DNA from 4 places in the Alkalilimnicola ehrlichii MLHE-1 genome. Region 4 is predicted to be linked to each of the others. Evidence: predicted binding sites of a transcription regulator. Region 4 holds the regulator's gene; each other region holds the start of a gene.
The links. Region 4 encodes FliA, which starts transcription of late flagellar genes. Its sites were predicted from a motif close to GCTAAAGTTNNNNNNNNNNCNGCCGATA; they were not measured.

Region 1 (7,396 bases), 340 kb from region 4:
CCATTGGACCCACCTGCCCTGCTCGGTTGACCGTGCCGGCAGCCTGCGCTGCCCGACCCCGGGCGCAACATACAAAAACCGCGCCAGGCGCCTACGCCTGCTCGCGGACCAACAGCCCCTTGAGCTCTTCTAAATGCTCGGCGATGGCCAGGATCTCCTCCGGCGGGAACTGCCGGACGAGCTCCTCGCTCTGCGAGTCGAACACCTTGACCACCGTCCGACCCGTATCCTCGTCGATGCTGAACTCCAGATCGCGCTGGACCAGTTGCACGAACTCGTTGATGCGATCCACCGCCTCGCCCACCTCCTCGGCGGTCGGGTCGGTGCCCCGCCGCGGGTCCTCCGCCCGCGCCGGGTCGCGGGCCGGCTCGGAGGCCGGCGCCGACTCGGAGGCCGGTCGCGGCGCCGCAGCGCCATCGGTCGCCGGGCGCGCCCCGGCACCCGACACCGCCTCCCGGCCACGGGCGACCGCTGCGCGGATCCCGTCGAGGTTCGGCGTTGTCACAGTGCTGTTGCCATCCATCTCCTGCCTCCTGCCACCGCCGCGGGGCGCGGCAACACCATTGTCAGACCGATCAGTGACCCGACGTCGCGAGGACCCGGGCCCCACCGTCATTGCGGGGACCACCGCGCCAGACCGTCATCGCGAGCGCCGAACGATCTCCCCTGTCATTGCGAGGGCCGCCGACCTTCTCTCCGTCATCGCCTGGGCCGAAGGCCCGTGGCGATCCAGAGGGGTAGACTGCCGCGTCGCTTCGCTCCTCGCAGTGACAGGGGGCGCACCCCCCGTCATCGCGAGGGCCAAAGGCCCGTGGCGATCCAGAGCGGTAGACTGCCACGTCGGCTCCGCCTCCTCGCAGTGACTGGGGCGGCCCATCCCACCGTCATCGCGAGGAGCGAAGCGACGCGGCGATCCATAGGCCTTGGACTGCCACGTCGCTTCGCTCCTCGCAGTGACGGTGGGGGGCGTCGCAGTCCGCCTGACCGTTATAACGGCCCCTTTCCGGATAACTTTAGCCCCCGACGCCAGAAAACCGAACCGACACACACAATAAAGGCCCGAAGCGGCTTCACCGCCCCGGGCCGGAGATGCATGGGTTGATGGGCCCTGGTGCGTGTGCGGACTCAGGCCTGATCGCTGACCAGCAGCCCCCGGACCCGATCCAACTGCTCCGCCAGGGCCAGGATCTCGTCGGCGGGGAACTGGCGCACCAACTCCTCGCTGTTGGTGTCAAACACCCGCACCACGGTGCGACCGGTGTCGTCGTGCACGCTGAACTCCAGATCGCGCTGGACGACCTGCACGAAGTCGTTGATCCGATCCACCGCCTGGCCCACCTGCTCGGCGGCCTTTTCCGCCTGGCGGGCCGTTTCGGCCGCACCGTCGCCCATGCGGGCGGCGGAAACGGCCTCGGCCCCCGCGGGCGCGAGCGAGACCTTCCCCTGGCTCTCGCTGCCCCCCGAGGGCCGAAGCGGCTGCACATTCAGCGTAGACACCTTCATGCTGGCATCCATCTGATCCTCCTCCCCCGATGGCGGGGTCAGAGGCGACCGGGGGCCTTCCCGCCCCGGGTCGCCTCGTCACTCAGATCCCGAAGGGCCGGCTTACTGGAGCAGGGCCAGCACGTTGTTCGGGAGCTGGTTGGCCTGCGCCAGGACCGAGGTGCCAGCCTGCTGCAGGATCTGGCTGCGGGTCAGGGCCGCGGTCTCAGCGGCGAAGTCCGCGTCCAGGATCCGGCTGCGGGAGGCCTCCAGGTTCTCCGAGGTCACCGACAGGTTGGCGACCGTGGACTCGAAGCGGTTCTGGACCGCACCGAGGTCGGCCCGAAGGCTGTTTACCTGGGCGAGGACAAAGTCCATGGACCGGATGGCGTCGGAGGCATTATCACGGGTGGAGATATCTACGCTGGCCAGTGTTTTCTCCTCCCCGTCACCCAGGTTATCCAGACCCAGGTTTCCGACATCCGTACCCTGTACGTCGACCGACTCACCCAGCTGCCCAGTCAACTCAATGGCCCGGGCAAACCCTGCGATATCATCTTCGTTTGCACCGAGATCGGCCCCGTCGACAAAGGTGATCCCCTGCGAATCCGCGCCTTGGGTGAATTGGAGATCAGCCCCGTCCCCACTGAGAACCACTTGGGTGTCATCATCCGGATCGATCTGAGCACTGACCCCACTCACTCCGGCCTCATTGATTGCATCGGCCAGCCTGGTAGCGGCCTCGGTCTGGCTCGCCGTGCCGTCCACGGTGATATCAACCCCATTGAGCGAGAAGGCCAGCCCGGTATTACTGGCAGTGTGCCCACTGGCATCAATGGTGGCTTCGACCTCCAGCGCCCTATCGGCCTCGACGCCGGTATCACCAGAGACGGCGTTGATCGCAGCAACGATGTCATCCACATCCGCGAAACCGTCCTCGGCCTCGATGCCGGACAGATCCACCGCTTCACCGTTGATGGTCAGATCATCGGTGATGTTAAAGCTCGCGGTGGTGGCATTCGCGTTATCCACCAGTTCCGTGAAGTCAATGTCATCACCGGCAAAGAGCTGGGCACCCAGTTGGTCACTGCGGGCATCCACGCCATCCACCGAAATGGTTTGACCACGATTGGCACCCACTTGGAACAGGATCTCCTCCAGGCTGCCGTCCAACACGTTCTGATCGTTGAACTGGGTCGCCTGGGCGATACGCCCGGCCTCCGCAATCAGCTGCTGGACCTCGTTGTTCAACGCCTGGCGGTCCGACGCGGAGTTGGTGTCATTGGCTGCCTGGACGGCCAGCTCACGAATGCGCTGCCCGATGTTCCCGATCTCTTCCAAGGCCCCTTCGGCGGTCTGAGAGAGGGAGATGCCATCGTTGGCGTTCCGGACCGCTTGGTTGTTGCCGTTGATCTGAGCGGTGAATCGCTCGGAGATGGCGAGACCCGCGGCATCATCCTTGGCGCTGTTGATCCTCAGCCCGGACGAGAGCCGCTCCAGCGACACATTCAGTTGGTTCTGCGATGCGTTCAGATTCCGCTGCGCATTAAGAGAAGCGATGTTGGTGTTGATTACCTGTGCCATGGCTCACATCCTCGTTTCCGATGGGGCCATTGATGCCCCGACTGGGTTGCTGACCTGGGGGCGACGCTGGCCGCTATCCTCCCCGTTCGCCCTTTGTAGCGGCAAGCCACCGGAAACCTTTAGCCTTTGGGCGGAAAGAATCTTCCGCTCTCATAGGTTGTTGCTTTCCCAGAAAAAACACACACCAACAAGGAAGCCTGCGAGGCGCAGGAGGCAACGGCCGGACCACGCAGGTAAGACACCTCGGCTTCCCACCGGCAACTCCCTTCCGGCCATGCATCGCCGCCATGGCCGGATATGCAATCCAGCGCCACTTTCCTTTACAGTGCCCGAATACACACCAAGGGATTACTACAGGCTCAACCGGCATGCCCAAACATTCAGCTCCCATCCAGACGTACCGCGCCATCGCCCAAGCACTCAATGCCGGAGATATCCACGGGGCACGGATCCTCTGCGATAAGGCCCTTGAGCGCAACAGCAGCGACGGCTGCGTGCTCACCCTGCACGCCCGCCTCCTCTGGCAAGAGGGACGGCCCGAAGAGGCGCTCTCAGCGTCAAGGGAGGCATTGGATCAAGGGGGGGAAGGCGCAGCCGATGCGGCCGCGATTCACGCACAATTCCTCCTGGAACTCAACCACACCGACGACGCCCTCGGGTTCCTCCGCCGGGCGGCGGAGAAGGCCCCTGAGCACCGTCGCTTGCAAGCCCTCCTCGCGCAGGCCCTGGTCAAGGCCAACCGCCGCGAACAGGCGCGCGACATCCTTGTGGAGCTGATCAAGACGCAACCCGACGCCGATACCTTAAACAGCCTGGGGCACGTCCTGTTCGACCTTGGTGACGGTGAGGCCGGGTTTCAGCAGTTGCAGTTGGCCGGGGTGCTTGAGCCAGGAAATCATGTCCTCTGGTCTAACATACTGATGATGGCCCACTACCTGCCATCTCAAAGTGCCAGGGACCTACGCAAACTGCATGCGCGCTGGTACGCAAACTGCGCCGCCCATCTAGAGACAGAACGCCATTTCGAGCGGGATCGCGACCCGGAGCGCCCACTGCGCATCGGTTTCATTTCCAATGGGTTCCACTCGCATCCCGCCGGCTGGCTCAGCTTCGGTGCGATCAATACCCTTGCCCGGTATTTTGATCACACGCTGCATCTCTACTCCACTGCACCACCCCGACCCAAGGACTTCCTATCACACCGCTTCCAGAACATGACCGGCCACTGGTGCCAAATGGTCCATTGGTCGCAAGAGGCCATCCATGCGCAACTGTTGAAGGACCGACTCGACATCCTGGTGGACATGACCGGACACAGTGGGTATTCGGCACTGTCCGCCATAGCGAGAAGGGCCGCCCCGGTTCAAGTCAAATGGGTCGGCGGGCTCTTCAACACCTCAGCAGTGCCAACCATCGATTACCTGCTCACCGATTGGATGGAGACCCCGGAAGGGGTCGAAGAGTTTTATACCGAAAAGCTGATCCGGCTGCCAACGGGGTATGTCACCTATGCCCCACCCCCTTACCTGCCGGACATCGCCCCATTACCCGCAAAGGAGAATGGGTACATCACATTCGCGTGCATGAACAACCTGCATAAGGTCAACCGGGAAATCGCCGGCGTCTGGGCAGGGATCCTGAAAGCAGTTCCGGACAGCCGCCTGCTTATCAAGGACAAGAAGCTATCCGACCCCGGCGCCCGGAAGCAGCTTTGGCACATGCTGGTGGAGGCGGGGGTTCCGGACACAAGGCTGATCCTGGAGGAGGGAGCGCCCCACCGGTACCTGCTAGAGACCTATCATCGGGTGGACATCGCCCTTGACCCCTGGCCTTATTCCGGCGGGTTGACGACTATTGAGGGGTTATACATGGGGGTGCCGGTGATCACGTGCCCCGGACCAACTTTTGCGGGCCGTCATGCCGCCAGTCACCTTCACAACTCAGGCCTGGACCAGTTCATCGCCGCCGATTTCCACGACTACAAGCAGATCGCCGTTGAGACGGCGGGTGACATCGAAAAGCTGGAAGCACTGCGCGCGGGACTGCGGAAACAGTGCCAGAACTCTCCGCTGGGGAATCACGCCCAATTTGCCACCAACCTGGACCGGGCCTTCCGGACCATCTGGCGGCGGTGGTGCGCCGACGCCCAACCGGCACACCTGCATTTCTCCAAGCCGGCGCGCATCCCGTCCCATATCACGGCCCGAATGAAGGCCGAGTTGCAGGACCGGGATTCGCAACGAGCCGGGAACAGCAGAACGGCACCTCGCTTCAGGCTGGCTGGCTTGGAGGCTGCGGCAATACAGCAGCCCAATGACCGGGATGAAACAAACGGCGATGTCGCACCCACCTTGCCATCGGAAGCAGTCAAAGCCACGGTCACTGGTCCCGACAATCAGTCCCGTTCTTTATTGATCCCCAAGGGGGAAACCTTCCGCCTGAAAAACATCTTCGAAGAGGAGGAGTACGCGCTGCCAGCGGGTTTCCACATATCGCCTGAGATGGTGGTAGTGGATGTCGGTGCGAACATCGGCGCGTTCGCCTTGTACGCGGACCTTTGGTCACCACACTGCATCGTCCATTGTTTCGAGCCCAACCCCCAGGTCCTGCCGCTGCTCGAGCGCAATAAACAGGAAGCGCGGGGCACCATCCAGATCCATCCGTTCGCACTGTCCGACGAAGATGGCGAGCTGACCCTTTGGCAGCACCCCAGGAACACGGGGGAGACCTCACTGGCGAGACGCTCGGATGGCGCGACCCAAGTCCAAGTGCCCGTCCGAAACGCGCTGGATGCGCTGACCGCGGCGGGAGTGGATCATATCGATGTCCTGAAGATCGATACCGAAGGTTCAGAGGTCCCCGTTGTGCAGACACTCGTACCGTTTCTGCCGAAAGTATCGATCGTCATGCTCGAATACCACAGCGAGGCCGACCGACGAGCACTGGACCGTCTGCTCTCCGATTTTCAGCTTTATGACTGCACCGTAATGGGTGCCAGCGGCGTGGGAACCGTCAAATATTTCAACAACGCCCTGAAGCAGAGTAAAGTGTAACCACCGGCAACATCAGAAAAGGCCCGGGGAGGCGTATGCCACCCGGGCCAAGTACTGCCGCTTGAGGTTCGGTCTGGCGTTGGTTTACTGCAGCAGGTTGAGGACGTTGTTGGGTAGCTGGTTGGCCTGCGCCAGCACCGAGGTACCGGCCTGCTGCAGGATCTGGCCGCGGGTCAGTGCGGCGGTCTCGGCGGCGAAGTCGGCATCCATGATGCGGCTGCGCGAGGCGCTGAGGTTCTCCGAGGTGATGGTCAGGTTGGCGGTGGTGGCCTCGAAGCGGTTCTGTACCGCACCCAGGTCGGCGCGGATGCCGTTGATCTCCTGCAGGGCGATGTCCACCGTGCGGATGGCGTCCTGCGCCTCGCCGCGGGTGGCGACACTGACGGTGTCCGCGCTGAAGGTCTCGAAGCGATCGGCGCCACCGACCAGACCCAGGCGCTGAAGGAGATCCCCATCGCTGTCATCGGCAATCACCGGAGGGTCGGCCTCCAGGGGCACCCGTAGGTCGAAGCCACGCTCGAAGGTCAACTCGGTCCGGAGGTCGTCATTCTCATCGAAAAAGACGGTTTCCTCACCGAAATCCGTGGTGGTTGCCTCAAACAGGTCGGCATTGACATCCGTAACCCGGATCGACTCCTGATCCGCCTGGCTCTCAAGGACGAGTTCCCCGTCCACGTCCACCGCCGACACGCCGGTCAACGGCGTATAGGCATTGATCCGCTCCGCCAACGCCTGCGGATTGTCGATGCCCGCCCCGGCCTCCGAGAAGACATTGACCCCATTGATGGTCATCAGCTGCACCGGGTCGGGATCCGCGGTAAACGAGATCTCATCCTCACTTAGCCCCGTTTCCGCAACGATGGACCCACCGGAGGTCTGGAAGGCCTGCACCCCCGTCTCGGAGAAGTTGTCGTTGATTCGGCTGATCACATCGCTGATGTTCTCGGCACCATCCATATCGATGGTCACCCCGGCAATGGAGAGCTCTCCACCCTCGGACAAGGTGTTGGTGGCCACCGCACCGGAGTCTGCCACCTGCGCCCCCAGCGACTGGGCCCGGGCATCCACCCCGTCCACCGAGATGATCTGCCCCCGGTTGGCGCCCACCTGGAAGATCAGGTCGCTGAGCGAGCCGTCCAGGATGTTCTGGTTGTTGAACTGGGTGGAGGCGGCAATGCGGCTGATCTCGCGGATGGCCTGCTGCACCTCCTGGTCCAGGGCATCGCGATCGGAGGCGGAGTTGGTGTCATTGGACGCCTGCACCGCCAGCTCGCGGA
Region 2 (7,396 bases), 110 kb from region 4:
GGCCATACTGGATTACCCCCATTGGTATCTGCGCCGTGACGACGGCGACTGGGTGCCAGTGGAGCGCACCGCGGGGCGCTGCCAGGGGAAGGGCCTGGTGGCCGCCTTCCGGGACGTGGAGGATCGCGACCGGGCACGGGCCTACATCGGCCTGCAGATTGGCGTGCCGCGGCGTGATCTGCCCGAACTGCCCGAGGGGCAGTACTACTGGGCGGACCTGGAGGGGCTGGCCGCCTATACGACCGGCGGGGAACCGCTGGGACGGGTGTCACACCTGTTTGCCACCGGCGCCAACGACGTGTTGGTGTTGCAGGGCGACCGGGAGCGGCTGGTGCCCTTCGTGTACGGTCAGACGGTGCGCCGGGTGGACCTGACCGCCGGACGCATCGAGCTGGACTGGGACCCTGATTTTTGACGGCCAGAGAGCGGAACATGGGTGAGTCCGGGGCGGACACCGGCGGCTTGCACCGGATCGACGTGATCACCCTCTTCCCCGAGTTGGTCGCGGCGGTGGGGCACCACGGTATCACCGGCCGGGCGGTGGAGCGGGGGCTGCTGGAGCTCCAGCTCTGGAATCCGCGGGACGATGCGAGCGACCGGCACGGCACCGTGGACGACCGCCCCTACGGCGGCGGCCCCGGGATGGTCATGAAGGTGGAGCCGCTGGCCACCACCCTGCGCAAGGCGCGGGCCGCCAGCACACTCCCGTCGCGGGTCATCTACCTGAGCCCGCAGGGGCGCAGGCTGGACCAGGCCGGGGTGCGCGAGCTGGCGGACGAGCAGCGGCTGATCCTGATCTGTGGCCGCTACGAGGGCATCGATGAGCGGGTGATCGAGGCCGAGGTGGACGAGGAGTGGTCCATCGGCGACTACGTGCTCAGCGGCGGCGAACTGCCGGCCATGGTGATGGTGGACGCCCTCACCCGGATGATTCCCGGCGCCCTGGGCCACCAGGATTCCGCGGAGGAGGACAGCTTCACCGACGGGCTCCTGGACTGCCCGCACTACACCCGGCCGGAGTGCTGGGAGGGGCGACAGGTGCCCACGGTGCTGCTCTCCGGGGATCACGGCCGGGTGGCGCGCTGGCGGCGCAAGCAGGCGCTGGGTCGGACCTGGCTGAGGCGGCCGGAATTGCTGCGGGAGCGGGAGCTGGACGATAATAGCCGCCGGCTTCTGGAAGAATTCATTGATGAGCACCGGGCAGCGGACCGGTAAATCGAGAACCGAGGGTACAGGCATGAACATCATCGAGCAGCTCGACAAGGAGCAGATGGCGGCCCGCGAGGCCAAGATTCCCGAGTTCGGTCCCGGCGACACCGTGACCGTCCAGGTCTGGGTGAAGGAAGGCGGTCGTGAGCGTCTGCAGGCCTTCGAGGGCGTGGTGATTGCCAAGCGCAACCGCGGCATCAACAGTGCCTTCACGGTGCGCAAGGTCTCCCATGGTGAGGGCGTCGAGCGCGTCTTCCAGACCTACAGCCCGATCATCGAGAGCGTGAAGGTCAAGCGCCGGGGTGACGTGCGCCGCGCCAAGCTTTACTACCTGCGCGAGCGCAGCGGCAAGTCTGCCCGCATCAAGGAAAAGGTGAAGTAAGGCGGCGGGTGCCCGTCCGCCGGGGTGTTGCCTCCGGCGGGCCCCGTCAACAGGAAGCCCCCGGTGGCTACGCCATCGGGGGCTTCCTGTTTGCTGCCGCTACGATCGGGCGGTTTAGCTGAGTGTGGTGATCGCCCGTTCCGCACGTTCGCCCCGGTCCGCCCCAAAGCCGGCGCGCTGGGCGACCGGCCCGGCCACGGCGCCGGTCGTCAGGCGCTGGTGATGCATCGCCCGGGCCCGGCGCCCCCTTGGGCGCCGTCCCGCCCGTAGGTGACCCCCTGGGCGGGGGCCCCGGTCAGGATGGCAAGGATGCCGGCGGTCTGCTCCAGGCTGCGGTGGATCAACCGGCCGTTGGCCTCGTTGCTGCGCTGTAGTGCCTGCAACTGGCGGGTCAGGGCCTGCCACTCCGCCTCCAGGCCGGCGTCCGACCGCTCGCGCAGCAGACGGCGCATGCCCTCCGGGTCCGGCGCATAGCCCAGCGCCCAGGCCGCCTCCGCGCGCTGGCGCTCCGCCGCTTCCAGCGTCGCCAGCGCCTCCAGCTTCTCGGGCATCAACGCGGTAAGGCCCTCGGGGTCGCGCTGCTCCAGCAGGCCGCGCTCCCGTTCGAGCACCGCCATGACCGTGTGCGCACACTCCTGGCAGCGTTGCAGGCTGTCACGGAGGCGGTCATCCTGGTCAGAGTCGGTCATAAGCCGTCGTCCTCACGGTGCCGGGGGCGGCCTGCCGCCCGGTCAGTCGTTCAGGAGGTTCTCCAGTTCCACCATGCGGCTGGCGATCCGCTCCGCATCCACCGGATACTCGCCGTTGGCGATGCGCTCTTTCAGCGCATCGACCCGCTCCCGGTTCACCTCCGGGGTGGCGTCGATCTGCTGGCGCACGGCCTGCAGCCGGTCGGAGACCGCGGCCTGGTCGGCGGCGGGGCGCTCGCCGGCAGCCGATGACCGCTCGCCGGCGCCGTCCTGCCGGGTGCTGCCACCTGCCTTGCCGGCATTGCCCGGGGTCAGTCCCGGGGTGGCCGGGAGCCGGTTGCCGTTGTTGATGGGATCCGTCATTGTGCTCTCTCCGTCCAGAATCTTGACTCAGCGTTGCCCGGGGTGGGGCTGAGCGGTCACTCTGGATAGTCAATCGGCCGATCGTCCGGAAACTTTAGCCGGCTATCGCTGATTTGAGAATATGCGAAAACCGTGCCGGTGGCGATGCCCCTCACCGACCGACCTCCACCAGGGATTCGCCGGCCACCCGGCCCTCGACCACTCGCCCGGAGCTGCCCGCCTCGACCCGCACGATATCGCCCAGCACGCCGCTCTCCAATGCCTTGCCCTGGCCGGTCACCTGCACCCTGCCGCCGCCCGCGCGCAGCGTGACACTGCGACCGCGCTGCACGAGCTGCGGTGCGGCCAGCGCGTTGCCGGCAATCAGATCGCCCCGGCGCAGCGATCGGCGCAGCTCCTTGCCGATGAGATGCTCGGCTTCGGTCTCGTAGGGGCGGTGCAGTGAGGCGAGCTGGCGGCGCTCGGTGGTCACACTGTCGGCCCTCAGGCGTTCGCCTCGGCGCAGCGGACGGGCGGCCACGAGGACCTCCACCTGGGTATCCACCCGGGCGCTGACATAGACCGTCCAGGGCTGGGTGCCGGTGCAGCGCACGCCCACGGTGAGATTGCCAACACCCCGATTATCGTGGGGAGAAAACGCCTCCAGGGCGCCGTCACAGGGGTGCAGCCGCAGGCGCGGGTCCAGCCGTCCGATGGTGATCTCCAGCTCGTCACCGAGCCCGGTAAATTGCCCCTCGACCCAAGTAGCAGCGGTGGACCGGATGTCGTCGAGCGACTGGCGCTCCGCCTGCACGGGACCGCTGGCCGTCAAAAAAATGGCTGTCAGCAATAGCCCGATTGTCCGGGGCGACACGGTGTGCCTGGGCATTGTGGCTGCTCCGTCAATGAACCCTGTGGGGGACTGGGGTGGTGCAGGGTGACAGCAGGATTCATGCCAGGGCACTCGGTGGCCGCGATCATTCCTATTCACTAAAACCTATGGTGGAATAGGGCCGTGGCCCTTCGCCGCCCGCATGCCGGCGGGCCGGGGCGGGGGCCTCAAGTTTCGGGCCCCGCGACCGATGCCAAAGGCCAGGGTTGGACCGGCGTCCTGTAGCCACCGGGGGAGTCATGTCGCAGATTTTGCACGCAGTCGATCAGCGCACGCAGCTGGCGGGACGCAACCGCATGGAGTTGTTGCTGTTCCATTTCGGCGGCGCCCAGCGCTACGGCATCAACGTCTTCAAGGTGCGGGAGGTCATCCCCGCGCCGCGCCTGAGCCGGGTCCCCCAGAGCCACCCGGTGGCCCGAGGCATCGCCCACATCCGTGGCCAGACCATCCCGGTGCTGGACCTGAGCATGGCCGTGGGTGGCCCGCCGCTGGATGTCGGGGATGGCGGCTACGTGGTGGTCACCGAGTACAATCGTACGGTGCAGGGTTTCCTGGTGGCTGGGGTGGACCGTATCGTGAACCTGCAGTGGGAGGACGTGCTGCCGCCGCCCTCCCAGGGCTCCGGGGAGACCTACCTGACCGCCATCGCCCGCATCGAGGGGAAGATGGTGCAGATCATCGATGTGGAGAAGGTGCTGGCCGAACTCAACGCCGCCGGCGGGCTGGACCCGCGGCAGGTGGAGGGCGGCGCGGACGAGGCACTGCAGGGCGCGGAGGGCTGGCATGTGCTGGTGGCGGACGATTCCGTCATCGCCCGCCGGCAGGTGGTGCACACTGTGGAGGACCTGGGGTTGGCGTGCACCGCCGTGCGGGACGGCCTGGAGGCGCTGGAACAGCTCAAGGCCTGGACGGGGGAGACCCCCTCACCGCTCGACCGGCTCCTGATGGTGATCTCCGACGTGGAGATGCCCCGCATGGACGGCTACACGCTGACCAGCCGTATCCGCACCGACGAGGCCCTGCAGGGGCTCCATGTGCTGCTGCATTCGTCGTTGTCCGGGGTCTTTAACGAGCGGATGGTCCAGCAGGTGGGGGCGGACGATTTTCTGTCGAAGTTCCGTTCCAATGAACTGGCGGCGCGGGTGGAGAACCGCCTTGCGGCGGTGACGCAGCGCTGAGGTGCGGCCGACACGGTACGCACCCCTGCCGCGGTGGTGACTATCGCAGGGAGTGAGCTTGAGCGTTTCAGCCATTAAAGAGAAAGACTACCAGGCGTTCCGCCAGTTACTGGAGTCGTCCAGCGGCATTGTGTTGGGCGACAACAAGCAGTACCTGGTGGCGAGTCGTCTGGGGCCGCTGATGGCGGATCAGCGGGTTTCCGATCTGGGGGAGCTGGTCGAACGGCTGCGCCGTCCGGGCGGTGCGACCCTGCGTGCCAAGGTGGTCGAGGCGATGACCACCAACGAGACCCAGTGGTTCCGGGATGGTTTTCCCTTCCGCGTCCTGCGCGAGCGCATCCTGCCCGACTTCGTGGAGCGTGGTCAGCGCTCCATCCGCATCTGGTCCGCGGCCTGCTCCTCCGGTCAGGAGGCGTATTCCATCAGCATGACGGTGGATGAGTTCAACCAGTCGGGCCGGGGGGCGATCGACGCCGAGATCCTGGGCACCGATATCGCGCCGCGGATGATCGAGATGGCGCGTCAGGGGCGGTATCGGGCCAGTGTCGCCCGTCGCGGCCTCACTCCGGAGCGCCAGCAGCGCTTTTTCCGGGAGGTGGGTGACGACACCTGGGAGGTGCGCCCGGAGGTCAAGCGCCGGACCCGCTTTCAGCTACATAACCTGCTCGACAGCTATGCCTCACTGGGTCGGTTCGACATCATCTTCTGTCGTAATGTGCTCATCTACTTCTCCACGGATTCCCGTCGCGACATCATTCACCGCATGGCCCGGGCGGTCCGGCCCGGCGGCTGGCTGATCGTCGGCGCCTCGGAGTCCCTCTCCGGCTATGCGGCGGATTTTGAGATGAAGCGCCTGGACGGCGGTGTCGTCTACCGCCGCGCCTGAATCCGCCCCTTCGGGGCAAGGCCTTGCCGGCGGCCGGTAAAGGGCAGCCGCCCGTCCCGTCCTGGCTCGACGGCGAGCGGATGGTCTGACTCAGGCGTTGGCGATCTGGGGGCGGGGTGGCGGGTGTTCCCCGGTGGGGACGCCGCGAGTACATCCCTGTAGGCTCGTCGCCGGCCATCCCTGGCCGGCGACGCCCCACCGGGGAACACCCGCCACCCCGCCCCCAGATCGCCACCACCTCCCAATGTCTGACCTGGCATGCTGATTGCTTAATCTCCCATGGAAACCACAGGAGAGGTGAGTAATGAGCCTGTCGTTGGACAAAGCCTTTGGCACCCAGGAACTGGCCCTGCGCCTGCGCGCCGAGCGCTCGCAGCTCTTGGCCTCCAACATCGCCAATGCCGACACACCGCACTACAAGGCCCAGGATATGGACTTCCAGGCGGCCATGCGGGCCGCCGAGGGCAAGCAGGCCCAGCCGTTGCAGGCAACCCATGCCAAGCACTTTGCGGTCAGCCGCGGGGGCGGCCTGGCTGGCGACCCGCAAGCCCTCTACCGCGTGCCCCACGGCCCGGCCCTGGACGGCAACACGGTGGAGAGCCACGTCGAGCAGGCCCGGTTTGCCGAGAACTCGGTGCAGTACCAGGCGACGCTGACCTTCCTGGGCAATCGCATCACCGGCCTGCTCGGTGCCATTCGCGGTGAATGACGGAGATTTGACGCATGTCCCTGTTCAAGGTTTTCGATGTATCCGGCTCCGGCATGAACGCCCAGCAGACCCGCCTCAACACCGTCGCCAGCAACCTGGCCAACTCGGAGACCGTGGCGGGGAGCCCAGAGCAGGCCTACCGGTCGCGCCAGCCGGTCTTCGCCTCGGTGCTGCAGGCAGCGCAGCAGGGGCAGGCGGCCGGGAATCCCAACCACCCGGGCGATGCCCGCGGTACCAACGTGGGCGTGAAGGTCGAGGATATCGTGCAGAGCGATGCCCCCGTGCAACCGCTCTACATGCCCAACCACCCGCAGGCGGACGAGCAGGGCTACGTCTACCGCTCCAACGTCAATCCGGTGGAGGAGATGACCAACATGATCTCCGCCTCACGCAGTTATCAGAACAACGTGGAGGTGATGAACACCTCCAAAGAGCTGCTGTTGCAGACCCTGCGGTTGGGCCAGCAGTGACCGGTGGCGGACAGGCGGGCCCACGGGCGGCGATAGAGAGGGGATAAGGAATGAATATCAGCGGAGCCGGAAGCGGCGACTACAGCCGGGCACAACCGACCCAGCGGGAGCCGGCCGGCGAGCTCGGACAGGATGATTTTCTCAAGCTGATGATCACCCAGCTGCAGAACCAGGACCCCATGAACCCCATGGAGAGTGGCGAGTTCATGTCCCAGATCGCCTCCTTCACCACCGCCTCCGGCATGGACCAGTTGCAGAAGTCCTTCTCGGAGTTTCAGCAGGACATGCGCGCCAACCAGGCCCTGCAGGCCGCCTCACTGGTGGGGCGTGAGGTGCTGGTGGAGACCGATGCCGGCCGGCTGCCCGCCGACGGCGAGATGACCGGCATCGTCCAGCTCCCCTCGGCGGTCGCCAACGCCAACATCCACATCCACAACGCCGCGGGTGAGCGGGTCCGCACCCTTGCCACCGGCGAGCAGCCGAGCGGCGACTACCGGTTTGCCTGGGACGGGCGTGCCGACGACGGACGTACGTTGCCCCCGGGGGCGTACCGGGTGACCGCCTCCACCCAGGTGGAGGGCGAGGAACGGAGCCTGAGGGTCATGAACTCAGCACCGGTGGTCAGCGTGACCCTGGCCG
Region 3 (7,396 bases), 160 kb from region 4:
GGTCATCCGCGGGTTGAGCTTCCGGCTGCGGCGCGGCCAGGTGGCGTGCCTGCTCGGACCCAGCGGCTGCGGCAAGACCACCGCCCTGCGGGCCATCGCCGGCTTCGAGCCGGTGCGTGCCGGCGAGATCCGCTTGGCCGGCGAGGTCATCTCCCGCCCGGGCTACACCCAGCCCCCGGAGAATCGCCGGCTGGGGATGGTGTTCCAGGACTACGCCCTGTTCCCCCACCTGAACATCTACGAGAACATCACCTTCGGGCTGCGCGACCACACCCGGGCGGAGCGCCGGGCCCGGGCGGATGAGCTGTTGGAGCTGGTGGATATGCGCGGCATGGGCACCCGCTACCCGCATGAACTCTCCGGCGGACAACAGCAGCGGGTCTCGCTGATCCGTGCGGTGGCCCCCCGCCCCCGCCTGGTGCTGCTCGATGAACCCTTCTCCAACCTCGATGTGGACCTGCGCGAGCGCCTGGCCCGGGAGGTGCACGACATCTTCCGCGACCAGGGGGTCACCGCCATCCTGGTCACTCACGATCAGCACGAGGCCTTCGCCGTGGCCGATGTGATCGGCCTGCTCAAGGACGGGCGCATCGAGCAGTGGGACACCCCCTACAACCTCTACCACGAACCGGCCTCCCGCTTCGTGGCCGAGTTCATCGGCCAAGGCGTGCTCATCCCAGCCACCCTGCGTGACCACAACCGGCTGCAGACCGAGGTGGGCACGCTGCTCGGCAACCGCGCCTATCCCTGGCCCAACGACACGGCCGTCGACATCCTGCTGCGGCCGGACGATGTGCGCCTCATGCCGGAATCACACCTGAGGGCGCGGGTGGCCAACAGGGCCTTCAAGGGCGCAGAGACCATCTACACCCTGCGCCTGGAAAGCGGGCGGCAGGTGCTAGCGCTGGCCCCCAGTCACGACGTGTACCCCGAAGGCACCGACGTGGGCATCCGCATCGATGCCCAGCACCTGGTCGCCTTCCGTCGCGAGGAGGAGTAACCCGCCAAGGCAGGGACCGGCCTCATCCGCCCCCGCCTTCGAACGAAAGACGCCCCCGGCGGAGCATGCGGGCACAGACCTCAGGAGAGGCCGGCCGGGAGAAGAGATACCCCTGAACAGCGTGGCACCCCTCACGGCACAGGAAGGCGTGCTGTTCCGGCCGTTCCACCCCCTCCGCCACCGATTCCATGCCCAGGTTGTCCGCCAGGCTCAGGATGGTGCGGATGATGGCCGCCCCACTCTCGTCGGCGTACAGGTCGTTGACAAAGGAACGGTCGATCTTGAGCACGTCAATCGGGAAGCGGCGCAGGTAGGCAAGCGAGGAGTAGCCGGTGCCGAAGTCGTCCATCGCAACCCGCACCCCCATATCGCGGAACTGCCCGAGGGTATCGATGACCGAGGTGACCTCCCGCATCAGCATGCTCTCGGTCACCTCCAGCTCCAGGTTGCCCGGGGGCAGCCCCGCCTCCCCGAGAGCGCCCTCGATAATCCCCGGCATCGCCGGGTCCCGGAACTGGGGCGCCGCCAGGTTGACCGCCAGTTGCACAGGCGGCAGGCCCGCCTGTCGCCAGGCCCGGGCCTGACGGCAGGCCTCGCCGACGATCCACTCGCCCAATTCCATGATCAGGCCGGTCTGCTCCAATACCGGGACGAAGGTCGCCGGTGAATGGACCGGCCCCTCCCCCTCCCGCCAACGCAACAGGGCCTCCAAGCCAATGATACGTCCGGTGGCCGTCTCCACCCGGGGCTGGTAATCGAGATAGAATCCCTCCATGCGGTCCACTGCCCGGCGCAGACGGCTCTCCAGGGCCACCCGGGCCCGTGCCCGCTGGTTCATCTCCGCGGAGTAGTACGCCAAGCGAGTGCTTTCCTCCTGCTTGGCCCGATGCATGGCGGCCTCGGCCCGCTGCATCAGCTCTCCGGGACTGCTGCAGTCATGAGGGTAGAGTGCGACACCCGCGGAGCCGGGCACGTAGAACTCGTCCTCACCGACCCGGAAGAGTTCCTGCAGCGGCGCCAGCAGCCGGTCCACGCCGGCCGCCACCTCGGCATCATCACCGGCGCCGGCCAGCAGGACGGCGAACTCATCCCCCCCGAGTCGGGCCAGGGTCTCGCCGGGGCGCAGACACGCCTCCAACCGGCGCGCCACCTGCTGCAGGACCTGATCGCCGGCATGGTGGCCCACTCCCTCGTTAACGCTCCGGAACCGATCCAGGCCGATGTGCACCAGAGCAAAACACCCCTTCTCCGCCTGCGCCTCGCTGATCGCCTGACGCAGGCGGATCTGGAACAGGGTGCGATTGGGCAGCTCGGTGAGCACGTCGTGATGGGAAAGGTACTGCAGCCGGCGCTCCGCCTCGCGCATCTCCGTAATGTCGTGCACCACCCCGGCCATGCGCAGCGGGCGACCGTCGGCGTCGAAGGCCACGGTGCCTTTCTGATGCACGATTCGGACACTGCCGTCGGGCCGCTGGATACGGTGCTCGATGTCATAGGGCGGGCCGTTCGGCCGCATCGACTCATCGATGGCCTGGCGCACCCGGGCCCGGTCCTCCGGATGCACCGCCTCCATAAAGGCGGCCTCGGTTCCGCCCCATTCCCCCGGGGTCAGGCCGAAGATCCGGTAGACCTCATCCGACCAACGGATCTCGTTGCGCACGAAGTCCGAGACCCAGCTTCCCAAGTGCGCGATCTGTTGCGCCTCCGCCAGCTCCGCCTCCCTGCGTTCCAAGGCCTCCCGGGCCACCTGACGCTCGCGGACATCCTGAAACGAGACCACCGCCCCGGCGATACGCCCCTCCTCGCCATACAGGGGCGCAGCGTTGACCAGGACCGGCACGGGATGGCCGTCACTATGCCGGAACCGCAACTCGCAGCCCTTCAGGACGCACCCCGTGCGCAGCACCTGATCGATGGGCGAGGAGCGGGGCGGCAACGGCTGACTGTCGGGCCCGCTGTGCAGGGCCCACTCCTGGTGATTGGCGCGCAATGCCACCTGCTCGTCGGCCAAGCCGAGCAGCCGGCAGGCGGCCCGGTTGAGAAAGGTGAAGTTGCCTTCGGCATCCACGCTGAAGACCCCCTCGGCCAGGCTCTCCAGCAACTGTTCCCGCATCGCCCCCCCCGGCATGCAGTGCGGAGATGTCCCGCATGATAGTGACAACATATTAGTTCCTTGGTAGGGGAGCCAGTTTGTCAAAACCGGGTGACGTCGGCAATATAACTATTCTACGAATGGTTTTTGACGACGACTCAACTTCCCGCCCCCCCGTCCGATACAGGGGATAGCCAACACACTCTACCGAGCGGCAGTACGCAGCCCAGAGGTCGGGCACGCCGCATGGACACGCGGGAAGCAAAGGGGGTTCCGTGCTCAATAATCTCAAGATCAGCAGCCGTCTGACGCTCTCAGTGGCCACGCTGACCGTGGTGGGCGTGGCGCTCTTCTCAGCGCTGTTCATCTGGCGCACCGGAGCACTGGTGGAGCAGGCCGAACAGCGGGAGCTGGACCATGTCTACCGGGCGCTGGAGACGGAGATCGCCGACGATGCCCGGATGGCCGAGAGCTATGCCTCGCTGATGGCGCACATCCCACAGGTCCGTGCGGCCTTCGCGCGGCGCGACCGCGACTACCTGGTGAACATGCTCCAGCCCATGTACGACGCCAACGCCGAGGCGTACGGGCTGTTCCAGTTCCAGTTTCATGAGCCGCCGGCCACCTCCTTTTTCCGCTTTCACCGGCCCGACCGGTACGGCGACGACCTGTCGGAGGTCCGCAAGACCATTGTCACTGCCAACGAGGCGGCCACCACGGTGCGCGGCCTGGAGGGGGGCGTGCTGGGGATCGGAATCCGCGGGGTGAGCCCGGTCGCCGATCTGGACGGGAACCACGTCGGTGCCGTGGAGTTTGGCATCGACCTGGGACAGCAGTTCGTGGACCGCTTCGCCGAGGAATTCGGGGTGGAGCTCTCCATCTATACCCGTCAGGAGGATGGCTTCCAGGTCTTGGCCAGCACCCTGCGCGGTCAGTCGCTGGTCAGCCAGGGCATGCTCCACCGGGCCTGGACCGGCGACGAGGCGCGTGGCGACACGGAACGCAACGGGGTGCCTTACGCCACGGAGGCACGGCCGATCCACGACTTCTCCGGCGACCGCATCGCGGTTGTGGAGATCGGCATGGACCGCAGCTTCTACGCCGCCACCCTGCGCAACACCGCCCTCCAGGCCGGTGGGATAGCCCTGATCGGCATTCTGGTCGGGCTGGCGGTGGCCTTCTGGCTCGCCCGCGGCATCGTCCGTCCCATCCGCGCCACTGTCGGCCACCTGAACGACATCGCCCAGGGTGATGGCGACCTCACCCGGCATCTGGACGACTCCGGCCGTGACGAGATGGCCGAGCTGGCCACCGCCTTCAACCGCTTCGTGGACAAGATCCGCAAGCTCGTGCGTGAGACCGCCGAGGCGACCACCCAGATCGCCGCCGCCTCCGAGCAGATGGCCACCATTGCCCGGCAGACCCAGGACGGCACGCAGCGCCAGCAGGACGACACCACCCAGGTGGCCACCGCCATGAACGAGATGACCTCCACCGTGGCCGAGATTGCCCGCACCACCCAGGAGGCCGCCGATCTGGCCCATGGGACCGCCAGTAAGGCGGAGGACGGTCGCCAGGTGGTACACGGCTCCATGGAGGCCATCGATCAGCTCGCCGAGGAGGTCCAGGCCGCGGCGCAGGTGATCGAGAAGCTGGCCGAGGAAGGCGAGCACATTGGCTCGGTGCTGGACGTCATCCGGGAGATCTCCGATCAGACCAACCTGCTCGCCCTCAACGCCTCCATCGAGGCGGCGCGCGCCGGCGAACACGGCCGCGGCTTCTCGGTGGTGGCGGACGAGGTGCGCAGCCTCGCCGCCCGTACCCAGCAATCGGTGGGCGAGATCGAAGAGATGATCGAACGGCTGCAGTCGGGCACCAGCCAGGCCGTCTCGGTCATGGAGGAGAGCCGCCAGCAGGCCCGCGAGGGTGTCCAGGCCTCGGCACGCACCGGCTCCACCCTCGAAGAGGTGGCCGCCTCGGTCAGTCAGATCAACGACATGGCCACCCAGATCGCCAGCGCGGTGGAGGAGCAATCGGCCGTCAGCGAGGACATCAACCGGAATATCACCCACATCAAGGATGTGGCCGAGGATACCGGGCGCTCCGTGCAGGAGAGCGCCACTGCCAGCGATCAGCTCGCCCAACTCGCCAGCCAGCTACAGCAACTGGTGGGGCGCTTCAGGACCTGAGTCCGGAACCAGCCCGGCCTCCGGGGCTCCGGGGGCCGGCGTATCAGCCCTTGCGGTGCACGTCCTGCACGTGGGGCAGACTGCCGATGCGGTTCATCAGGCGGCTCATCTGGTTGACGTCCGCCACCTCCAGTGACAGATCCAGCGAGGCGTGCTCACCGCGGGAATCCGACTGGGTGTTGATCCCCAGCAGTCGGATCTGCTCATTGGTCAGCACCTTGGAGACGTCGCGCAGGGCCCTCTGGAGATCCGGCGTGTGGATGATGATATTCACCGGGTAACGCTTGCCCCCCGGATCGGTCCAGGTGACATCGATCAGCCGTTCCGGCGCATCGGAGCGAGCACGGCCCACCTCGGGGCAGTCCCGGCGGTGAATGGTCACGCCGCGGCCCCGGGTTAGGAAGCCGATGATGGGGTCACCGGGCGCGGGCGTGCAGCAGCGGGCCAGCCGGGTCAGCAGGTTGTCCACCCCGTAGATGGTCACCTCGTCACCGCCCGTGCTGGAGACGGTGCTGCGCTTGCGGCTGACCTGCAACGGTTCCTCGCCCTCGGGCCGGGGCAATACCCGCTCGCCGACGATGCTGGCGATCTGACCGGCCGTGATATCACCGCGCCCCAGTGCCGCCAGGAACTCCTCCAGCCGGCGGAAGCGGGTCTTCTGCGCCAGCTCGTCCAAGGGCACGTCCTGCAGCCCCAGCCGGTGGAGCTCCCGGTCGAGGATGTTACGTCCGGCCTGGACGTTCTTGTCGTGATCCTGCTGGCGGAACCAGGCCCTGGCCTTGGCCCGCGCCCGGGAGGTGCGCAGGTAGCCCAGCGACGGGTTGAGCCAGTCGCGGCTGGGGGTGGCTGAGCGTGAGGTGATGATCTCCACCTGACTGCCGCTCTTGAGGGTATGGGTCAGCGGGACCATACGGCCGTTGACCTTGGCCCCGCGGCAGTGATGCCCGACATCGGAGTGGATGTGATAGGCAAAATCGAGCGGGGTGGCCCCCCGGGGCAGGTCCACCACGTCACCCTGGGGCGTGATGACGTAGACCCGGTCCTCGAACACCTCGGCCTTGAAACGATCGATGAAGTCCTCGGCGCCGTTCTCCTCCTGCCCCCACTCCAGGATCTGGCGCAGCCAGGCGATCTTCTGTTCAAAATCGCGGTCCTGGCGGCCGCCCTCCTTGTAGCGCCAATGGGCGGCGATGCCCAGTTCCGCCTCCTGGTGCATGGCGTAGGTGCGGATCTGCACCTCCAGGGTCTTGCCCTCGGGGCCGACCACCGCGGTATGCAGGGAGCGGTAATTGTTCTCCTTGGGCGTGGCGATGTAGTCATCGAACTCCTTGGGGATGTGCTTCCAGAGGCTGTGCACCACCCCCAGCACCGCGTAACAGGTGCCCACGTCCTCCACCAGCACCCGTAGGGCGCGCAGGTCGTAGAGCTCCTCGAAGCGCAGGCCCTTGCGCTGCATCTTCCGCCAGATGCTGTAGATATGCTTGGGCCGGCCCACCACCTCAGCGTCGATTCCGGCCTGCCTCAGGGCCTCCTGCAGTTCCCTGCGGACCCGCTCGATGTAGGCCTCGCGGTCCAGCCGGCGCTCCGCCAGCAGCTTGGCCACCTGCTTGTAGACATCGGGCTGCAGGTAACGGAAGGCCAGGTCCTCCAACTCCCACTTGAGCTGCCAGATGCCCAGGCGATTGGCCAGAGGGGCGTAGATGTCCCGGGTCTCCTGGGCGATGCGCTGCTGCAGCGTCTCGGGCAGGTCGCGGATGCTGCGCAGGTCGTGCAGCCGCTCGGCCAGGGTAATGAACACCACCCGCACGTCCGAGGCCATGGCCAGCAGCATCTTGCGCAGCCCCTCGGCACGTTCCGATTCACCGGACAACTGGCCCGGGTCGTGGAAACGGGAGATGTCCTGCATGCGCGAAGCCCCCGCCACCAGGTGGGCCACGTCATCGCCGAGCTGCTTGCGGATACGGCCCAAGGCGGTGTCATCCAGGGTGGGCAGGTCGTGCAGCAGGCCGGCGGCCAGGGTGGCGGCGTCCAGCCTCAACCCGGAGAGGATGGTGGCCACCGCCACCCCGTGCTCGAAATAGCTGTCACCGGTGGGACGCTGCGCCGACTTGCACC
Region 4 (7,396 bases):
GGAGGTGACCAACTCCAGGTCAGAGACCGCCTGCCCCATGCGTTCGTCGCCCAACACGCCCCGCAGCGTGGCCAGGCGGTTGCGCACCAGCACCAGTTCGCCCACCAGGTTCATGATGTCGTCCAGCTTGGCGGTGTCCACGCGCACGGTGGCCTCGGGCTTGGGCGCCGGCGCCTTGCCCGCACCGCCGCTCCCGGGGCCATTTCCGCCATTACCCCCACCCTGGCCGGTGCCCCCGCCGCCCGGCGCTGGCTTGGCGGCCGGCTTGGCGCTGGCCTGCGTCCGCGGCGGCCCGGCCGGTTTGGTGGCCTGCCCCGGCGCGCTGGCGCCGGCGGGTGGCGCCGGCTGCCCGCCCTCGTCGGCCGGCTTGCCGGGCGCCCCGCCCTTGCCGTGCAGGTCATCCAGCAGGGCCTCGAACTCGTCCTCGCTGATCCTGTCGTCACCGGCCGCCAGGCTCTGATCCGCCGGTGCGGTCGCGCCGGCATCCTCGGGCAGCGCCTTCTCCGGTACCCCGGCGTGCCGGCCCTTGCCGTGCAACTCGTCGAGCAGTGCCTCGAACTCCTCGTCGGAGATCTCATCACCGCCGGCGGCGCCTTGCGCCGGCGCCCGGACCTCCGCCGGCGCAGCGTCGCCCTCGCCCTTTTCCTCCTCCAGGGCATCCAGCAGGGCCTCGAACTCCCGATCGCTGATGTCGCCCTCCGGCTCACCGGCCGCGGCGGGTTCATCGCCGGCGGGGGTGGCCGTCGACGCTGCCTCATCACCGTCGGTGCCCAGGCGCTGCTCGTCGGTGATATTCAGGGCCTCAAGGTCGCGTAACAGCTCCGGTGCGGCCGGCTGCGGGTCCTCTCCGTTCTCGATGCTATTGAACTGATTGACCACCACATCCAGCGCCTGCAGCACGGTGTCCATCAGCTCCGGGGTCACCGTGCGCTCGCCGTTGCGCAGCAGGTTGAAGACATCCTCGGTGCGGTGGCAGACGTCCACCAGCGGGTCCAGGTTGAGAAAGCCGGCGCCGCCCTTGATGGTATGGAAACCGCGGAAGACGGCATTGAGCAGGTCCTTGTCGTCAGGCCGCTGCTCCAGATCCACCAGCTGTTCACCGAGGTTGTCCAGGATTTCCCGGGACTCCACCAGGAAGTCCTGGACGATGTCGTCTTCGATGTCGATCCCCATGCCTGCCCCCTGATTGTGATGCGGTGGCGGAGCGGCCGGCGCCCGCCGGCGGGCGGTGCGGCGTACGGCTCAGAAGCCGAGGCTGGACAGCAGGTCGTCCACGTCGTCCTGGCCCTTGACCACGTCCTCGCCCTTGCCGGGCATCTGCGGCCCCTCGCCCCGCATGTCGGTCTCCTTGCTCTCCCGGGGCTTATCGGCAGCCCGGCGGGTTTCTTCACCCCGGGCCTTGCCGGACAGGGCGACCATCTGCACCAGGTTCTCCTCGACCTCCTCCACCAGTCCGATGACCCGGCGGATAATCTGGCCGGTGATGTCCTGGTAGTCCTGGGCCATCAGCGCCTCGGAGAGCTTGCTGTGCAGGTCGGAGGCGGAGAGCCGGGTGCGTCCCAGGAAGCCGTCGATATCCCGCGACAGGGTACGGAACTCGTCGGCGGAGAGCTCACGGCGGCGAAAGGCGCGCCAGCGCTCGGCCAGCTCGGCGGACTGGTCGCGCAGCGTATCGGTGAGCGGCATGGCCTCCTCGATAATGCCCAGCGTCCGGTGCGCGGCCTGCTCGGTCATGGTGATGACGTAGTTCAGGCGCTCGCGGGCATCGGGGATGTCGTTGGCCGCGATGTCCGACAGCCGGGTGTCCAGCTTGAAGGACTTGATGGCCTCGTGCAGATCGCGGGTGAGCTGCCCCAGCTGCTGGAAGAGCTCAGTCTCGCGCAGGTGGGTCAACTCGTCGACGATGGCGTCAGCGGTTTGGGCATCGCCCTGCTCCACGGCGGCCAGCAGGCGCTCGGCGGCCTCCCGGTACTGCGCCAGGGTGTCGTCCTGTTCACGCCCCATGGATTCAGGCCCCCCCGGCGTCGATCCGCTCGAAGATCTTCTCGATCTTCTCCCTCAGGGTGACCGCGGTGAAGGGCTTGACGATATAGCCGTTGACCCCGGCCTGGGCCGCCGCGATGATCTGGTCCCGTTTGGCCTCGGCGGTGACCATGAGCACCGGCAGGTCCTTGAGCTCCGGGTCGGCGCGCACCTCCTTGAGCAGGTCCAGGCCGCTCATGCCCGGCATGTTCCAGTCGGTGACCAGGAAATCGATGCCGCCGCGCTTGAGGATGGGCAACGCCGTCTTGCCGTCGTCCGCCTCCACCGTGTTGTTGAAGCCCAGGTCGCGCAGCAGGTTCTTGATGATCCGCCTCATCGTCGAGAAATCGTCCACGATGAGGATCTTCATATTCTTGTTCATGGCTATGGCTATCCCCCTAATTGCATCCGGCCCAGTGGTGTTCGGCACGGCTCAGCTCCGGCCGAGCCATTCCTTTAACGCCTCTCGCAGCTTGACCACAATCCGACCGTGGATCTGGCTGACGCGTGACTCGGTGACATTCAACACCTCGCCGATCTCGCGCAGGTTGAGTTCCTCGTCGTAGTACAGGGCCATGATGAGCTGCTCCCGTTCGGGCAGCCGGCGGATGGCCTCGGCCAGTGCCCTCTGGAAGCCCTCGTCCGTGATCTCGGCGAACGGCTCCGGATGATCCCCGGGCAACTGATGGGGCTCGCCGGTGGCCGGATCCTCCTGGTCGATGCTGAAGATGCGGGATGTGGAGACATCCTGCAGGATCTGGTGGTACTCATCGAGGGTGATGCCCAGCTCCTGGGCCACCTCGTGGTCGCGGGCATCTCGCCCGGTCCGATGCTCCACGGCCCGGATGGCCTCGGCCACCGAGCGGCCCTTGCGGTGTACCGAGCGCGGGGTCCAGTCCAGCCGCCGGATCTCGTCCAGCATCGCGCCGCGGATCCGGATACCGGCGTAGGTCTGAAAGCTGGCCCCCTGACCGGGGTCGAACTGCCGCGCCGCCTCCAGCAGGCCCACCATGCCGGCCTGGATCAAATCGTCCAATTGCACACTGGGCGGCAAACGGCCGGCCAAGTGGTGAGCGATGCGTTTGACCAGCGAGGCGTGCTGCACCAGCAGATCGTTGTCGTGCTGAGCCGCCACCTCGGCGTACATGGCATGTCCGTTCATGAGGACACCTCCCCGGTGCTGTGTTGCACCAGGCGCTCCACGAAGAACTCCAGGGTGCCGGCCAGATGCGCCGGCGAGGGCCACTTACGCACCCGCATGGCCATGTCCTTGAAGGCCCGCGCGGCCGGGCTGCCCGGGTAACTGGTCACCACCGGCTGCTGCTTCTGCACCGCACGGCGCAGGCAGTCGTCCTCGGGGACCATGCCCACGTAGTCGATGGCCAGGTCCAGGAACCGGTCGGTGGCGGCGGAGAGCTTGCGGAACAACTGCCGGCCCTCCTCGGGGGAACGCACCCGGTTGGCCACCATGTGAAAGCGCTCCACCCCGTGGTCGCGGTTGAGCACCTTGATCAGGGCGTAGGCATCGGTGATGGAGGAGGGCTCGTCACAGACCACCACCAGGACCTCGCGCGAGGCCTTGGCGAAGCTCATGACACCGTCGGAGATGCCGGCGGCGGTATCCACCAGCAGGTAGTCCAGCTCGTGATTGAGCTCGCTGAAGCTGCGGATCAGCCCGGCATGCTCCGCGGGGGTGAGTTCGGCCATGCGCTGGGTGCCCGACGAGGCCGGCACGATGGTGAAGTCCCCGGGCGCCTGGAGCAGCACCTCCTCCAGGCTGGCCGTGCCGTCAATGACGTGGGAGAGGTTCTTTCGCGGCGACAGACCGAGCATCACATCCACGTTGGCAAGCCCCAGGTCCGCGTCCATGAGCATGACGCGCTGCTTCTGCGCACTGAGTGCCGCCGCCAGGTTGACGGACACGTTGGTCTTGCCGACACCGCCCTTGCCGCTGGTTACGGCAATGACCTTGACCGGTCTGGGATTAGCCATGCGTCTCAGTCCTGCTGCCTGATCGGAATCCGTGTTACTCGCCTGCATGCCTTGAACCGCCCAGGCTCAGCGCCAGGGCCTCCTCGTCCACTTCCTGGTGGCACTCCTCCACCAAGGTACTAGCTAGTTCGGCTAGTCTATCACCCCTGGCAACCTCAAGGTCTTCCGGCACCCGTTGTCCGGTCCCCAGCCAGGCGATGGGCAGCCGGCTACGCAGGGCCACGGTGAGCAGCCCGCCCAGGCTGGTGGCCTCATCCAGTTTGGTGAAGATGCAGCCCTGCGGCTCCGCCACCGCGAAGGCGCGCATGGATTCGGTCAGCGTGCTCAACTGGGTCGCCGCCGACAGGACCAGGCAGGTGCGCAGTCGCCGACTGCTCTCGCGCAGGGCCGTGAACTGCTCGGCAAGGCGCACGTCACGCTGGCTCATGCCCGCCGTGTCCACCAGCACCAACCGCTTGTCATCGAGATTCTCCAATACCCCGGCCAGCTCCTCGCCGCTGGCGGCGTTGTAGACCGGCACTTGCAGGATGCTGGCGAAATTGCGCAACTGGTCCTGGGCGCCGATGCGGAAGGTATCGGTGGAGACCAGGGCCACCTGATCGCGGCCGTGCTTAAGGGCAAAGCGCGCCGCCAGCTTGGCCACGGTGGTGGTCTTGCCCACCCCGGTGGGCCCCACCAGGGCCATCACCCCGCCCTGCTCCAGGATGTCGTCCTCGGCCACCTGCAGGTTGCGCTCGATGATCGCCAGGGCACGGGCCCAGGCCTCGCCCGGTTCCGCCTCGGCGGGGATGTGGTCGGCCAGGCGGCGGGCCACGTCACTGCCCATCCCCATATCGGCCAGGCGCTTGAGCAGCCCGGCCCGGGCCGGGTGCCGCTGCCCCATCCGGCCCCACTCCATCAGGCTGAGCTGACTCTCGAACAACCCGCGCAACTGGCGCAGCTCCTCGCGCATCTCATTCATGGCCGGGTCCTGGGCCCACTCCACCCGGGGCGCGGTCTCAGCCCCTCGGCCCCGGCGCCGCACAGGCCGTTCCCCCGCCGCCGGTTGCTGCGCCGCCGCCTCGCGACTGGACTGCTCATGGGCGGCCTGGAGATCGGCGAACAGGGCCTCCCCGTCGTCATCGTCGCCCACGGTGATGTCCACCTGCCGCCGGGACGCCCCGCCAGCGGCGGCCGCCTCCGCGGTCGTCTGACGGCGGTGGCGGTTCTCGCCGATGGCCCCCAGCGGCAAACCGCCGGGACGCCCCGCCCCCCGCTCGCCGGCGCCACCCGCCGCCTGCTGCACGGCCCGCTCGTCGTAGTCGATGGCGGAGATCACCTCCACCCCACCCTCAACCGGCTTGGTGGAGAGGATCACGGCCTCGGGGCCGTGCTCCTCGCGCACCTTACGGATGGCCTGCCGCATGTCCTCGGCGAATATGCGCTGGATCTTCATCGCCTGCCCTCTTGTCCTTTATTGGCCGCCGCCGACCTGCTGTTGCTGGCCTACGGTGGCTACGATGCGAACCTGGCGGTCATCCGGGATCTCGTTGTACGAGAGCACGTGCAGGCTGGGCACGCTGTGGCGGATAAGCCGCTGCAGCCAACTCCTCAGTTGCGGCGAGGTGAGCAGGACCGCCGGCTGACCCGCCATCTCCTGCTTGCGGGTGGTGTCCGCCAACGACTGCTGGAGGCGCTCGGCCAGGCCCGGCTCGAAGCCGCCCGACGTTTCCCCGCCGCCCTGTATTGCATTTAGCAACATCTGTTCCAGTTGCGGATCCAGGGTCATCACCGGCAGCTCCCGGGTCATGCCGGCGATGTTCTGCACGATCTGGCGGCCCAGTGCCTCGCGCGCCGCCTGGGTGAGCTGGGCCGGGTCCTTGCTGCGCGCCCCGTACTCGGCCAGGATCTCGACAATGCTGCGCATGTCGCGCACCGGGATGCGCTCCTCCAGCAGGTTCTGCAGCACCTTCACCACCACCGACAACGGCAGGGTGTTGGGCACCACCTCCTCCACCAGCTTGGGCTGGCTCTGGGCGAGGATATCCAGCAGCTTCTGCACCTCCTCGTGCCCCAGCAGGCGGTGGGCGTTCTGCTGCACCAGTTGCGACAGGTGGGTGGCGATCACCGTGCTGGTGTCCACCACCGTGTAGCCGAGGGTCTGGGCGTAATCCCGCTGCGAGGGCTCGATCCAGACCGCCTCCAGGCCGAAGGCCGGGTCCTTGGTGGGGATGCCCTTGACCTGGCCCTGAACGCTGCCGGGGTTGATGGCCAGTTCGCGCCCGGGCTGCACCTCTGCCTCGGCCACCGGCACCCCCTTGATGGAGATCCGGTAGGTGTTGGGGCCCAGGTCCAGGTTGTCGCGGATGTGCACCGGCTGGATGAGAAAGCCGAGGTCCTGCGAGAGCTTCTTGCGCACCCCCTTGATCCGGGTGAGCAACTGGCCGCCCTGGTTGCGGTCCACCATCGGGATCAGGCCGTAACCCACCTCCAGGCCCACCACGTCCACCGGCGGTACGTCGTCCCAGCTGAGCTCGCGCTGCTCCGGCGACTTGGCCTCGGCCTGCTCACCGCTGGCCTTGGCACCGGCCTGCGCCTCGGCCTCGGCGACCTCCTTCTGGCGCTGGGTAATCAGGTAGGCGGCGGTGAGGCAGACGGTGCCGAAAAAGGCGAAGGGCAACAGCGGCATGCCCGGGATCAGCCCCAGGAAGAAGATGACACCGCCCACCACCCAGAGCACCCGCGGGTTGCTGAACAGTTGCCCGGTGACCGCGTCGCTCATCTTCTGGCTGTCCGCTACCCGGGTGACGATGATGGCGGTGGCGGTGGAGAGCACCAGCGAGGGGATCTGCGCCACCAGTCCGTCGCCGATGGTTAGCAGCGAATAGTTGCGCACGGCATCGCCAAAGATCATGTCGTGCTGCAGCATGCCGATGGACAGCCCGCCGACCAGATTGATGACCAGGATCAGGATGCCGGCGATGGCATCGCCGCGGACGAACTTGCTCGCGCCATCCATGGAGCCGTAGAAGTCGGCCTCGCGGGCCACCTCCTCGCGCCGCTCCTTGGCCTGCTTCTGGTCGATAATGCCGGCGTTCAGATCGGCGTCGATGGCCATCTGCTTGCCAGGCAGCGCATCCAGGGTAAAGCGGGCGGAGACCTCGGCCACCCGGCCGGCCCCCTTGGTGACCACCACGAAGTTGATGATGATCAGGATGGTGAAGACCACCAGGCCGACGGCGTAGTTGCCACCGATGACGAACTCGCCGAAGGACTCGATCACCCGCCCGGCGGCTGCGGTACCGGTATGGCCGTCGAGCAGGATGATCCGGGTGGAGGCCACGTTCAGCGCCAGGCGCAGCAGGGTGGCGATGAGCAGGATGGTGGGGAAGACCGCGAAGTC

Region 1: the regulator FliA is predicted to act here: its motif matches at 3,163-3,190, upstream of MLG_RS03610 (flagellin N-terminal helical domain-containing protein).
Region 2: the regulator FliA is predicted to act here: its motif matches at 2,715-2,742, upstream of flgM (flagellar biosynthesis anti-sigma factor FlgM).
Region 3: the regulator FliA is predicted to act here: its motif matches at 3,249-3,276, upstream of MLG_RS05620 (methyl-accepting chemotaxis protein).

The regions. Positions count from the first base shown of each region.
Region 1 is NC_008340.1:777,353-784,748, reverse strand. It holds gene fliD (flagellar filament capping protein FliD) at 1-4, opposite strand, end outside; gene MLG_RS14700 (flagellar protein FlaG) at 92-523, opposite strand; gene MLG_RS03615 (flagellar protein FlaG) at 1,126-1,515, opposite strand; gene MLG_RS03610 (flagellin N-terminal helical domain-containing protein) at 1,606-3,066, opposite strand; gene MLG_RS14695 (FkbM family methyltransferase) at 3,435-6,119, shown strand; gene MLG_RS03600 (flagellin) at 6,204-7,396, opposite strand, start outside.
Region 2 is NC_008340.1:1,005,612-1,013,007, forward strand. It holds gene rimM (ribosome maturation factor RimM) at 1-415, shown strand, start outside; gene trmD (tRNA (guanosine(37)-N1)-methyltransferase TrmD) at 433-1,215, shown strand; gene rplS (50S ribosomal protein L19) at 1,238-1,591, shown strand; gene MLG_RS04580 (flagella synthesis protein FlgN) at 1,801-2,280, opposite strand; gene flgM (flagellar biosynthesis anti-sigma factor FlgM) at 2,323-2,643, opposite strand; gene flgA (flagellar basal body P-ring formation chaperone FlgA) at 2,795-3,472, opposite strand; gene MLG_RS04595 (chemotaxis protein) at 3,754-4,692, shown strand; gene MLG_RS04600 (CheR family methyltransferase) at 4,745-5,578, shown strand; gene flgB (flagellar basal body rod protein FlgB) at 5,883-6,287, shown strand; gene flgC (flagellar basal body rod protein FlgC) at 6,302-6,757, shown strand; gene MLG_RS04615 (flagellar hook assembly protein FlgD) at 6,808-7,396, shown strand, end outside.
Region 3 is NC_008340.1:1,279,322-1,286,717, reverse strand. It holds gene MLG_RS05630 (ABC transporter ATP-binding protein) at 1-1,000, shown strand, start outside; gene MLG_RS05625 (sensor domain-containing protein) at 1,023-3,113, opposite strand; gene MLG_RS05620 (methyl-accepting chemotaxis protein) at 3,368-5,281, shown strand; gene relA (GTP diphosphokinase) at 5,325-7,396, opposite strand, start outside.
Region 4 is NC_008340.1:1,117,769-1,125,164, reverse strand. It holds gene MLG_RS05070 (chemotaxis protein CheA) at 1-1,173, opposite strand, end outside; gene MLG_RS05065 (protein phosphatase CheZ) at 1,243-2,004, opposite strand; gene cheY (chemotaxis response regulator CheY) at 2,009-2,404, opposite strand; gene MLG_RS05055 (RNA polymerase sigma factor FliA) at 2,456-3,184, opposite strand; gene MLG_RS05050 (MinD/ParA family protein) at 3,181-4,014, opposite strand; gene flhF (flagellar biosynthesis protein FlhF) at 4,049-5,449, opposite strand; gene flhA (flagellar biosynthesis protein FlhA) at 5,468-7,396, opposite strand, start outside.